Regions from separate parts of the Moritella sp. 5 genome, predicted to be linked through region 3. Evidence: predicted binding sites of a transcription regulator. Region 3 holds the regulator's gene; each other region holds the start of a gene.
The links. Region 3 encodes MetJ, which represses methionine synthesis genes. Its sites were predicted from a motif close to TAGACGTCTAGACGTCTA; they were not measured.
Positions count from the first base shown of each region.

Region 1: metE (5-methyltetrahydropteroyltriglutamate--homocysteine S-methyltransferase) is a predicted target of MetJ. The motif match lies at 2,822-2,839, and genes of this name have one in related genera.
Region 2: metA (homoserine O-succinyltransferase) is a predicted target of MetJ. The motif match lies at 2,598-2,615, and genes of this name have one in related genera.

Region 1 covers NZ_CP056122.1:3,136,425-3,140,648, reverse strand. Annotated here, with positions in the region: gene HWV01_RS13965 (Dabb family protein) at 82-381, shown strand; gene metE (5-methyltetrahydropteroyltriglutamate--homocysteine S-methyltransferase) at 456-2,738, opposite strand; gene HWV01_RS13955 (LysR family transcriptional regulator) at 2,954-3,874, shown strand; gene HWV01_RS13950 (response regulator) at 3,975-4,224, opposite strand, start outside.
Region 2 covers NZ_CP056122.1:306,303-310,526, reverse strand. Annotated here, with positions in the region: gene metH (methionine synthase) at 1-1,577, opposite strand, end outside; gene metA (homoserine O-succinyltransferase) at 1,662-2,573, opposite strand; gene HWV01_RS01435 (trimeric intracellular cation channel family protein) at 2,827-3,444, shown strand; gene HWV01_RS01430 (YacL family protein) at 3,441-3,812, opposite strand; gene acnB (bifunctional aconitate hydratase 2/2-methylisocitrate dehydratase) at 3,981-4,224, opposite strand, start outside.
Region 3 covers NZ_CP056122.1:144,080-148,303, reverse strand. Annotated here, with positions in the region: gene HWV01_RS00660 (bifunctional aspartate kinase/homoserine dehydrogenase II) at 1-1,376, opposite strand, end outside; gene metJ (met regulon transcriptional regulator MetJ) at 1,553-1,879, shown strand; gene HWV01_RS00650 (RNA-binding S4 domain-containing protein) at 2,061-2,630, opposite strand; gene HWV01_RS00645 (malic enzyme-like NAD(P)-binding protein) at 2,736-3,977, opposite strand.

The DNA.
Region 1 (4,224 bases), 2.0 Mb from region 3:
ATTTAAAGTTATACTTTCACTTCTTCAAATTCCCAAGTTGCTTGGGTGAATTATTCGTTTGTTAAAAAGGATGGAACAATCATGGCGTTCAAACATATTGTGATGTGGACTTTACACGACACGGCCAATGGTAATGATAAAATCACAAATGCTAAATTAGCGAAAGAAGCTCTTGAAGCGCTTAATGGTCAGATTCCAGGGTTACAACGTTTGGAAGTTGGTATTGATTGTCTGCAAGGTGCAGGCTCTTACGATTTAGTATTAATTGCTGATCTCGATTCTCGTGAAACGTTAGATGTATATCAAGATCACCCAGCACATCAAGCTGTGTTACCTATGATGAAAAGCATCACTAGCCAGCGTGCAGCTGTAGATTATTAATACCTAATTTATACAAAATAGACGAAAAAAGGAGAGCGCTTGCTCTCCTTTTTAGTAAGAAAATAGATATTAGCTTAGTTAGAGAATGTATCGCGTAAGTTATGCGCTGCTGTCACCATGTTCTTCAATGCTGCTTCTGTTTCTTTCCAGCCACGTGTTTTAAGACCGCAATCAGGGTTAACCCATAAGCGTGCCACATCAATGTATTCACTGGCATTGGTGATTAACTGTGTCATCCATTCAACACTTGGTACGTTTGGAGAGTGAATATCATAAACCCCCGGACCAATATCATTTGGGTAACTAAAATCAGTAAAGGCAGATAGTAGTTCCATGTTAGAGCGTGACGTTTCAATCGTGATCACATCCGCATCTAATGCGGCAATTGACGGCATAATGTCATTAAATTCACAGTAACACATGTGTGTATGGATCTGAGTATTGTCTCTTACACCTGATGCACTGATACGGAAAGCTTTAGTCGACCAATCTAAATACGCTTGTTGTTCACTGTGACGCAGTGGAAGTCCTTCACGCAGCGCAGGCTCATCAATTTGAATTACTTTAATACCAGCCTTTTCTAAATCAACCACTTCATCACGAATAGCCAGTGCGATTTGATTAGTTTGTTCTTCACGACTGATATCATCACGGGTAAATGACCAGCATAAAATCGTCACTGGGCCTGTCAACATGCCTTTCATTAGCTTGTTGGTTTGCGCTTGTGCATATTGGCTCCAAGCTACTGTCATTGGGGCTGGGCGTGAGATGTCGCCAAAGATGATTGGTGGTTTAACGCAACGTGTACCATAACTTTGTACCCAACCATTTTTTGAGAATGCGAAACCATCGAGTAATTCACCAAAATATTCAACCATGTCATTACGCTCTGGTTCACCGTGTACAAGTACATCTAGCCCGAGTGCTTCTTGGCGTTTTACGACATCTTTGATCTCTGCTTGCATCTTGGTGATGTATTGGTCTTGGCTGATCACATTTTGTTTAAATTGATTACGCGTCTGACGAATATCGCTGGTTTGTGGGAATGAACCAATCGTTGTCGTTGGAAATAATGGTAAATTCAATTCTTGCTGTTGGCTTACTATGCGTTGCGTAAATTGACTATGACGTTGTGCATCCTGGTCGGTAATTGCTGCAACACGTGCTTTAACGGCGGCGTTATGAATGCGAGATGATGTAGCTCGAGATGACACTACCGCTGTTGATTCAGTGAGTTGTGCTATTAATTTATCAGCACTGTCACCGCTTAAAAGCGCATTGATCGTGCTAATTTCCGTCAATTTCTGGGTCGCATAGGCTAACCAAGATTTTAGCTCTGAATCGAGTTTAGTTTCATTATCTAGGTCAACGGGGCTATGTTGTAATGAGCATGAAGATGCAATCCATAAACGCTCACCTAACTGTGCTTTAGCTTGCTGTAATGCGCTGATTGATTGTGCAAGATCGTTACGCCAAATATTACGGCCATTAACAATACCAGCAGATAAAATAGCGTTATCAGGGAGTAATGCTAATGCCGACTCTAATTGCTGTGGCGCACGAGATAAATCAATGTGGAAGCCATCAACAGGTAATGAGAATGCTAACTCAGCATTGTCACCTAGCGCACCAAAATAACTGGTGAGTAGTAGTTTGTTGCTACCTTTCGCTAATTCAGTGTAACTGGTTGTCAATGCCTGTTGCCATTCGCTTGTTAGATCTTGAACGAGAATAGGTTCTTCAATTTGCAGCCATTCAACACCTTCAGTTGCTATGTTAGCAAGTAGTTGCTTATACGTTTCAACAAGTTGAGGTAGTAATGCCAGTTTATCAAAATCACTGTTGGTTTTACTTAACCAGAGGTAGCTTACCGGACCTAGCAAATTGGCTTTAATTGGGAAGCCAAGTGCTTTTGCTTCTTGGATCTCTTCAACAAGTTGGTTGTAGCTTAATGCGAAATTTTGGTCTTCGTTTAGTTCTGGAACAAGGTAGTGATAATTAGTATCAAACCATTTCGTCATTTCACATGCCGCAGCTTGTTGACCACAGCAAGGGCTAGAACCTCGCGCCATATTAAACAGTGTATCAAGGGTGATCGTTTCTTCTTGATGACGCTCTGGGATAACACCTAACGTCGCTGACAATGCCAATACTTGGTCGTACCAAGCAAAGTCACCCACAGTGATGAAGTCTAAACCCGCATCAATTTGCTGTTGCCAATGTTTAGCGCGGAGTTGTTTACCAACGGTTTCTAGCTCAACTTTGGTGATGTCATTTTTCCAATATGACTCAATTGCTTTTTTTAATTCGCGGTCTGCACCGATACGGGGGAAACCTAATATGTGTGATTTAGCCATCTTTAACTCCATTTTCTTAGATGTATTTGTTTGCTTGAGTCTTAAATTTTAAATTAAAACGGTAAATTTAATGTATAGACGCTTAGCTGTTTAGATGGCTAAAGTATTGAACATTATCTCACATGAATCAAATTCATATTTTTACTGATTAAGTTGAAATTAATTGATGTTGGCATTATGCTGAATTTAGCTATCCGTTTAAAAGGGAATTAACGATGCTCGAAGTTAAGCATTTGAAAACTATAATTGCATTAGAAAAGACAGGTTCATTAGTCGAAGCATCTGAAAGCCTCTATATGACGCAATCAGCGTTATCACATCAGATAAAAGATCTTGAAGATCGTTTAAATACGGCGTTATTTATTCGAAAAACAAGACCGCTACGCTTTACGGTAGCAGGGGAGAGGGTGCTTAAACTTGCTAAATCAGTATTACCTATGTTTGCGAATACTGAGCGCGATATTAGCCGTTTATTATCGGGTAATGCAGGGCGTTTACACATGGCAATCGAATGTCACAGTTGCTTTCAGTGGTTAATGCCGGCGATTGATGTGTTCCGTGACCAGTGGCCTGAAGTCGAGCTTGATTTAACCTCGGGCTTTAGCTTTGCGCCTTTACCAGCGTTAAAGCGGGGGGACGTAGATTTAGTGGTGACCTCTGATCCACAAATATTATCCGGTATTCATTACGAACCGCTGTTTAGCTATCAGCCGATGCTTGCGGTCAGTCGCCATCATGCTTTAGCAGATAAAGCGTATATAGATCCAGAGGATTTGAGTGATGAAACGTTGATCACGTACCCTGTAGAGCAGGAACGATTAGATATTTTTAATTTATTTTTAGACCCTGCAGGTGTTTCCCCTCATGCCATTCGACATGCGGAATTAACCATCATGATGTTACAGCTGGTGGCGAGTGGGCGCGGTGTTGCAGCGTTGCCAAATTGGGCGTTAACAGAGTATTTAGAGAAAGATTATATTTTAGCAAAACCACTGGGCGAAGACAGTTGTTGGACAACCCTATATGCGGCTATTCGTATTGAACAACTTGAAATGCCATATATGGTTGAGTTTTTAAAAGATGCGAAAGAAAGTTCATTTCAGCAGTTGAAAGGGATAAAAGCAGTGAACGGATAGTCTTTTAATGGTTAAAAAGGGAATGAGCTTGGTGAGTTCATTCCCCTTGATGAATCTACTCTATATTAAGAGCAGTCTTCAAGTTACGAGTAGACCTGTACTATTGTTCATTCAATAACTGCTGCACAAGCATTCTGACCGTATCAATATCAAAAGGTTTATCACATAGTGCCGAGACACCAGCTTGTTTTACAGCGGTTAACTGGGCGCAGCCTTCTTCAGATGTCACCATCAAAATGGGCAAGTAAGATAATTCTGGGTTCATTCTGATCTTTTCAATTAACTCTTTGCCATCCATTTCCGGCATGTTGTAATCGGTAACGATCAAATCGAATGTATTTTGTGCTAGA
Region 2 (4,224 bases), 160 kb from region 3:
TTTGGATCGAAGATGATATCTTCTGGCGGGTAATTTAATTCGTGCACCAAGATATCGTAAGAACGCTTACAAATTTGGAATTTACGCTCTTGAGTATCCGCTTGGCCATCTTCATCAAAAGCCATGACGATCATCGCAGCACCATAGCGGCGGATTAATGTTGCTTGGCGGCGGAAGTTATCTTCACCCTCTTTCAATGAAATAGAGTTAACAATCGCTTTACCCTGAACGCATTTCAGACCCGCTTCAAGGATCTCCCACTTCGAGGAGTCAATCATGATTGGCACTTTCGATATTTCTGGTTCTGACGCAACTAGGTTTAAAAATCGCTGCATACAATGCAACGAATCCAGCATACCTTCATCCATGTTGATATCGATGATTTGTGCGCCAGACTCTACTTGCTGCTGAGCAACATGTAGTGCTTCGTCATAATTTTCTTCTTTGATCAGACGTTTAAAACGGGCAGAACCGGTTACATTAGTACGTTCACCAACGTTAACAAACAGGCTTTCTTTAGAAATTGTTAATGGCTCTAAACCACTTAAACGGCAAGCAATTTCGATTTCAGGTAATTGACGTGGCTTAATACCTTCAACCGCATCAGCCATAGCTTTAATATGTTCTGGTGTGGTACCACAACAACCGCCAACCATATTTAAGAAACCAGATTCAGCCCATTCCTTAATATGCTCAGCCATGTCTTCCGGGTTAAGGTCATACTCACCAAACGCATTCGGTAAACCGGCATTGGGATGCGCAGTCACATAGCTTTCTGAAATGCGTGAGAGTTCGCCGACATATTGGCGTAATTCATCTGGCCCTAATGCACAGTTAAGACCAAAGGTGATCGGCTCTGCATGGCGCAATGAATTATAAAATGCTTCTGTGGTTTGTCCCGTCAATGTACGACCCGAGGCATCGGTAATGGTACCTGAGATCATAATAGGTAATTCGTAACCGAGTTCTTCGTATACTGTTTTCACCGCAAAAACCGCAGCTTTAGCGTTCAAGGTATCAAAGATAGTTTCGATCAGAATAAAGTCAGAACCGCCTTCGATTAAGGCTTTGGTTGATTCGATATACGCTTCAACCATAAGGTCAAATGAAGTATTACGGAAAGCGGGATCGTTTACGTCAGGAGAAATAGAACAAGTACGGTTTGTTGGGCCTAATACTCCAGCAACAAAACGGGGACGGTCTGGGTTTTCTGCGGTTTTTTCATCGGCAGCTTGACGTGCGATACGTGCCGCTTCACGGTTAATCTCTGCCGATAATGATTCCATATCATAATCAGCCATCGCGATAGTAGTGGCATTAAATGTATTGGTTTCAAGAATATCGGCACCTGCATCGAGGTACTCTTTATGAATGTCTGCAATGAGCTGTGGCTTACTTAATACCAATAAATCATTGTTACCTTTGACGTCGCAATGCCAGTCAGCAAAGCGTTCACCACGGTAATCTACTTCTTCTAATTTATAGTCTTGGATCATCGTACCCATGCCGCCATCGATAAGCATGATACGTTTTTTTAATTGCTGTTCCAATTGCTGTTTATTTTTTATAGTAGCCACAAGATCCCTCGTTTAATTTACTGCAGACCCAGTCCTGAGTCTTATTATTTGATACTAATCTCTAACGTCTATAGATCATTGCATTTATAGATCATTTAAGTCATATGGCGTTTGTTGATAAACATAATAGTTTAACCAGTTGCTATAGAGCAGATTACCATGACTACGCCAAGTAACACGAGGGGCATTTTCAGCATCATTACCTTCATAGTAATTCGCCGGTACTCCGGCCTCAACGCCTTCGGCAATATCACGCATATATTCTTGGTGTAAAGTATCTGCGCTGTATTCTGGATGACCAGTTACAAATACCTGACGGAAATCTTTTGATGCGGCTAAATACACACCCGTTTCATCATTCGCCGCTAAGATATTAAGGTCTGTACCTGCAAACATCTCTTCAGAAAAGTTGGCATAACGCGACATCGGTACGGAAAATTCATCATCAAACCCGCGTACTAATGGATTATGGCGGTGGAATGTTTGCTGTGGATAGACACCAGAAAATTTATTCTCATGGACTTTTTTATCAATACCATGCAAGACTTTTAATGCCGCTTGCGCAGCCCAGCATAAGAACAGGGTGGATACCACGTGGGTTTTCGACCAGTTAATGATCTCTTCGATTTGTGGCCAATACACAACTTCATCATGACCGACTAAGCCTAATGGCGCACCCGTGATGATCAAACCATCGTAATTATTATGACGAATACGTTCAAAGTCGTGATAGAACTCATCAATATGTTCTTGGGGGGTATTCTTAGAGGCACGATAATCAATCCGCAATAACTCTACATTTACTTGCAGTGGCGTATTTGATAATAACCGTAGAATTTGATTTTCAGTCTCAATTTTCTTCGGCATAAGGTTAAGAACAACAACCTGCAGCGGTCTAATTTCTTGCTTCGTTGCTCGTGACTCTAGCATCACAAAAATATTTTCATTACCTAATATTTCCGCAGCCGGTAGCCCGTCTTTAATTCTAATCGGCATTATTCCCATCCTTAAGTAATACATTAGCCATCCAGAAGTCTAACCCATTTATGCAACCTTTGTAAGTGTTACAACAAATTTAATCCCGCATTACAGAGTTTACAATCTAAGTCGAAGTAAAATCCTGACCTCAAATTCAGTTTAGGTTGACCATAAAAATGTTTATGTATAGGATCGCCAACTTGTAAGGAGCTAAGCATATTTTAAATGGATATCTCCCCCCAAATTTCGTTAACTTAAAGGGTTCGCAATAATGCTAACTTATATCTATTTAATCGCGATAACTGCCGAAGCGATGTCGGGTGCATTGATGGCGGGTCGCCGTAATATGGACATCTTCGGCGTGGCTGTTATCGCATTTGTTACTGCGCTTGGTGGTGGTACAGTGCGTGATCTGTTATTGGGTAATTTTCCAATATCTTGGACCCAACATCCCCACTATGTCTATATCACCATATGTGCAGGTTTGTTTACTATTCTGATAGCTAAACACATGAATCATTTACGCCGTTTATTCTTAGTACTTGATGCGGTAGGCTTGATAGCATTTACCATTATTGGTTGTAATGTAGCGATGAAACTCGGTTATCACCCAACCGTGATTATTATGGCGGGTATGATAACGGGTATTTGTGGCGGGGTAATACGCGATCTACTCTGTAATCGTACCCCAGTGGTATTCTGTAAAGAGATCTATGCGGGTATCTCATTATTAGTCGCGGTACTTTATCTGGGCTTAGAAACGTTTGGTATTGACCACAATATCAATCTTATTGTGGCCTTCTGCCTCGGTGTGTCACTGCGCTTGTGTGCTATTTATTGGAAATGGTCATTACCAACATTTAGCTACACATCGGAAGAGTGGGATTAACGCTGACTAAAGAATTCTAACCAGGCTTGGAGTATGATCTCAAAATCCTCCAAGCCACAAACTGCCACAGTTTCCGCATCATAAAAATTCATATCGTCATCTAGCTCTTCGCCAGTATCAATTAACTCCGAATTCATACAAGCACAGACATCTTCTTGCGTCATGGTTAATGTCATCTCATCACCAACTAAACGGTACTCTTGTTTTTTACGTGCTTTTAATAAATCAACTTCCGCTTGAATCAACGCAATAGTGGCCTTATCCGTGCCTAAAGTGCCTTGGATCCAACTACCTAGTGCCGTCTGTTCCATTGATATGATGACGCGGTATGTATCTGTAAGGGTATCTTTTCGAAATTCAAAATCCACGGTTATGCCTGCTTCTTATTAGTTAATAAATATAATAGCTGTTCAGCGCTGGAGTGTAACAAAAAACAACAGAAACAAAAACGGCTCCCTATCGAGGGAGCCGTTTCATTATTATTTTATCTATTTCTGTTTAATTAACAGTTCAGCACCAAGGATGCTACGCGTTAATTATACTGCTTCTTGAACAATCACTTCGTTCGCTTTCTCAATGTAAGAAGCAATTTGATCGAAATTTAAGTAACGGTATGTATCCGCTGCTGTTGCATCAATTTCAGAAGCCAGTTCCATGTACTCTGCAACTGTTGGGATCTTACCTTTAATCGCCGCTACTGCAGCAACTTCAGCAGAACTGAGGTAAACGTTAGCGCCATTACCTAAACGGTTCGGGAAGTTACGTGTTGAAGTAGAAACA
Region 3 (4,224 bases):
ACCACACCAATGCGTCTTGGCTGCTTAAATAACGCCGTATGTAGCTCTTTCAATAACGGTTCTAACACCACTTTCTGCAGAACGGCACAGATACTTAAATGGTTTTCACCTGTCTGTACAAATGTCAGATTATGCTCTGAAATTAATTGATAAAACTGATGTGATTGCAACGCATTATCGGTTACACCAGAACCCACTAGCGCAACCATACAAAAACCACTCACATGCTCAATGGCTGTTACATTAGATTGCTGCTGTTTATATATTGCTAATGCAGTAAGTGCAAATTCAACAATTTCAGCGGTATAACCAAATCTAACCTTATAATCCGTCGGACGGCGTTTGATACAGATAGGAGAGAGTTGCTGCTGTGCTAACAATGCAATTAACTGATTATATTGTTGCTGGTAATCTGTATCATGATTAAACTCAACATCCACTAAATGTAGATCATCAATCGAGGTGACAATTTTAGCCCCTTTACCTTTTGGTAAACGACGGTGGATCTGGGTTGACCCCTCATCAGGAGTATAACTGCAACGTAACTGCACATGCTGTTTACTCTCGACAACAGGTTGTAATGTACGCGCATGTAATACGGGAGAGCCTAAACGCGCGAGCTCAGCAGCTTCATCAAGTGATAATTTAGTTTGCAGTTCAGCATCTTTTACACGACGTGGGTCGGCACTAAATACCCCCGCAACATCGCTCCAAATAGTGGTTTGATCAGCATCTACTAATGCAGCTAACAAGGTCGCAGAATAATCAGAGCCATTTCGCCCCAATGTCACAGTACGCTGTTGTGTATCTGCAGCAATAAAACCGGTCACGACAACGCGATTAGTCAGGGTCGCTAAACACGAGTCTAATTTTTGGCGAGACACCATTTCATCAACCACAGGTTGCGCGGCTAATTCAGTTGTTAAAAACAAGCGAGAATCTAAATCATTAGCTGGTAGTTCGCTTTGACTCAGTAAAGCTGCTAATAATCGAGCGGACCACACCTCACCATGCGCTAAAATTTGGTTTTTAGCATACACATCAAGAGTAGTTTCTAATAAATGGCCTATAGTATGAATGTCATCTTGCAATGCAGAAGTGAGTTGTGTGCATAAGGCACCTTCTAATAGTTCTGCAATTAACTTAGTTTGATACTCGCATGTCGCAATAAGACGTTCCGATGCAGCTTGATCTCCGTCTTCGGCTAATTGTAATAATTCTAATAATTGGTTGGTGGTCTTGCCCGCTGCAGAAACTACAATAAGATCGCGTGCTTTGGTATGTTGGCTAATGATCGTCAATACTCGACGATAACAGGTAGCATCAGCTAAACTACTGCCACCAAATTTATGAATACTGCGCTTAATTGCGTCCATGCGTTCTCCCGAACTTAATATCGAATTAATATATTTCCAGTAACTCAAAACATACACTATTAGGCTACAACAGGTCAACAGACGTCTAGAGCTCTTTACATACTGATTGCCAATAATCAAATTCAAAGGTAGACTTATTACTTATTCATAAATAATAATTTACGCAAAGGTCAAAAATGACGAAGTGGAACGGCGAGTATATTAGCCCCTATGCAGAGCATGGGAAAAAGAGTGAACAGGTTAAAAAGATTACTGTTTCAATTCCTTTGAAAGTATTAAAAGTGCTGACAGATGAAAGAACTCGCCGTCAGATTAATAATCAACGTCATGCAACCAACAGTGAGTTGTTGTGTGAGGCATTTTTACATGCTTACACAGGTCAACCATTACCTGCCGATGAAGATTTAACAAAAGACAAACCAGACAGCATACCAGCAGAAGCTAAAGCACAGATGTTAGCACTGGACATTAATATTGATGATTATTTAGAACAAGATGATTAGTCACTAACTAACGAGAGCTAAATAAAGAACGTCTGAAAATAAAACAGGCTCACCTTTTATAAAACAGGCCCCAATTATAGGTGCCTGTTTTGATTTAGCCTATATACAATGCGCTATCTAGCTCGCATTGTTGCTAATACCTTAAAGTGAAATCTAAAATCTAAAATCTAAAAACTAAAAACTAAAAACTAAAAGGAGCCGCGCGGCCTTTTTTCTTTTTCTCAACCGGTTTCGGTTCAGCTACTTTCACTTGTTTAGCTTCAGATTTTTTCTTTTTCTTCTTTTCAGGCTGCTCCCAGATACCTTCAGGGATGCTGTCGACAACAGGCTTAGCAACTGGTGTTGGTGCAATAAATTCGGGTTCAACAGCAACATCTTGCTCAACAGTATTGTTTCCTGTGAAATAGTCTTCAGTAACATCGTTTTCTGTAATATATGTTGCTACAGAATCAGACTCTAAAGCTGCAGGGTCCACAAATTCTTCTTCATCAGTAATATCGTATTCTGCAAGTTCTTCCGCAGACATGACTTGATAAGCTTCACCATTAAAACCAATGATATCGCCAAACATGATCTTTTTACGTTTGCGTGTTTCAACTTCACCATTCACATACACATAACCGTCTGCAATATAGTTCTTCGCTTCACTGCCCGAGGTCACTAAATTTTCGATTTTTAAGATCTTATATAATTCAATCGGTTCTTCAGAAACAACAACAGGGATAACTTCAATTTCATATTCTTCAGACATGGGAACCTTAAATGTGGGCAAATAGCAGAACTTTATACAAGTATAAACCTAGAAATGCAAACGCCAAGGATAAACCTTGGCGTTTGTGAAAATCATACTGGTTAGTTACAGCATGTAATTCTCTGGTAAATCGATACGCGATACACCCGTTTCAACTGCCGCTAATGCAACAGCACGTGCAACACGTGGCAATAAACGAGGATCCATTGGCTTTGGAATAATGTACTCTTTACCAAACTCTAACGATGTCGCACCAGACGCAACTAATACTGACTGTGGCACTTCTTCTTTCGCAATTTCACGAATTGCATGTACAGCCGCGACTTTCATTGCTTCATTAATCACACTCGCTCGCGCATCTAATGCACCACGGAAGATAAACGGGAAGCACAGTACGTTATTCACCTGATTTGGATAATCAGAACGACCCGTTGCCATGATCAAATCTTGACGTACCGCGTGAGCCAATTCAGGTTTAATTTCTGGATCAGGATTCGAACATGCAAAAATAATTGGATTATCGGCCATTAATTTAACATCGTCAGCAGACAATACATTTGGACCTGATACACCAACAAATACGTCAGCACCGTTAATTGCATCTTGCAATGTACGCTTATCAGTATTATTAGCAAAACGTTGCTTATACTCGTTAATGTCATCACGACGTGTGTGGATCACGCCTTTACGATCTAACATGTAGATTTTTTCACGTTGTGCGCCACATGAAATTAGTAATTCCATACATGCAATTGCAGCAGCACCAGCGCCCATACAAACAATAGCCGCTTCAGTGATGTCTTTACCTTGAATATCTAGCGCATTAATCATACCTGCAGCGGTTACGATTGCAGTACCGTGCTGATCGTCATGAAATACTGGGATCTGACAACGTGCAATTAACGCTTTTTCAATTTCAAAGCATTCTGGCGCTTTAATATCTTCAAGATTAATACCACCGAATGTATCGGCAATATTGGCAACTGTATCAATAAATTCTTCTGTCGTACGGTGTTTCACTTCAATATCAATCGAATCGATATCTGCAAAGCGCTTGAATAGTAGTGCTTTACCTTCCATTACCGGCTTTGAAGCCAGTGGGCCTAAATTACCGAGACCTAAAATCGCAGTACCGTTAGTGATCACCGCCACTAAGTTGCCTTTGGCCGTATATTTATAAGCATCATCAGGGTTAGCAGCAATTTCACGCACTGGTTCTGCGACACCTGGGCTATATGCTAAAGAAAGATCATCAGCGGTTTCTGCTGACGTAGTAAGTTGAATAGCAATTTTGCCTGGTTTAGGGTTCGCATGGTAATCCAATGCTTGCTGTCTAAGGTCTGACATACACAATATCCTGAGTGAAATGAATACACATAACTCAACGCCTTAATTCAAGAATAACAAGGAGTGAGAAACAACGTTGGGGGAATTAAAATAATAATCGAATGTAACGCCAAATATTTAACTTTAATTTAACACAGGTCACTTTTGTTTTACACTGAGCTAAACTAGCTAATAATACTGTTACCATGATTCTACAGTAATTTAAGTTGTTTATTCTACCTTTGTACTGGTATGAAGTGTTTATTTT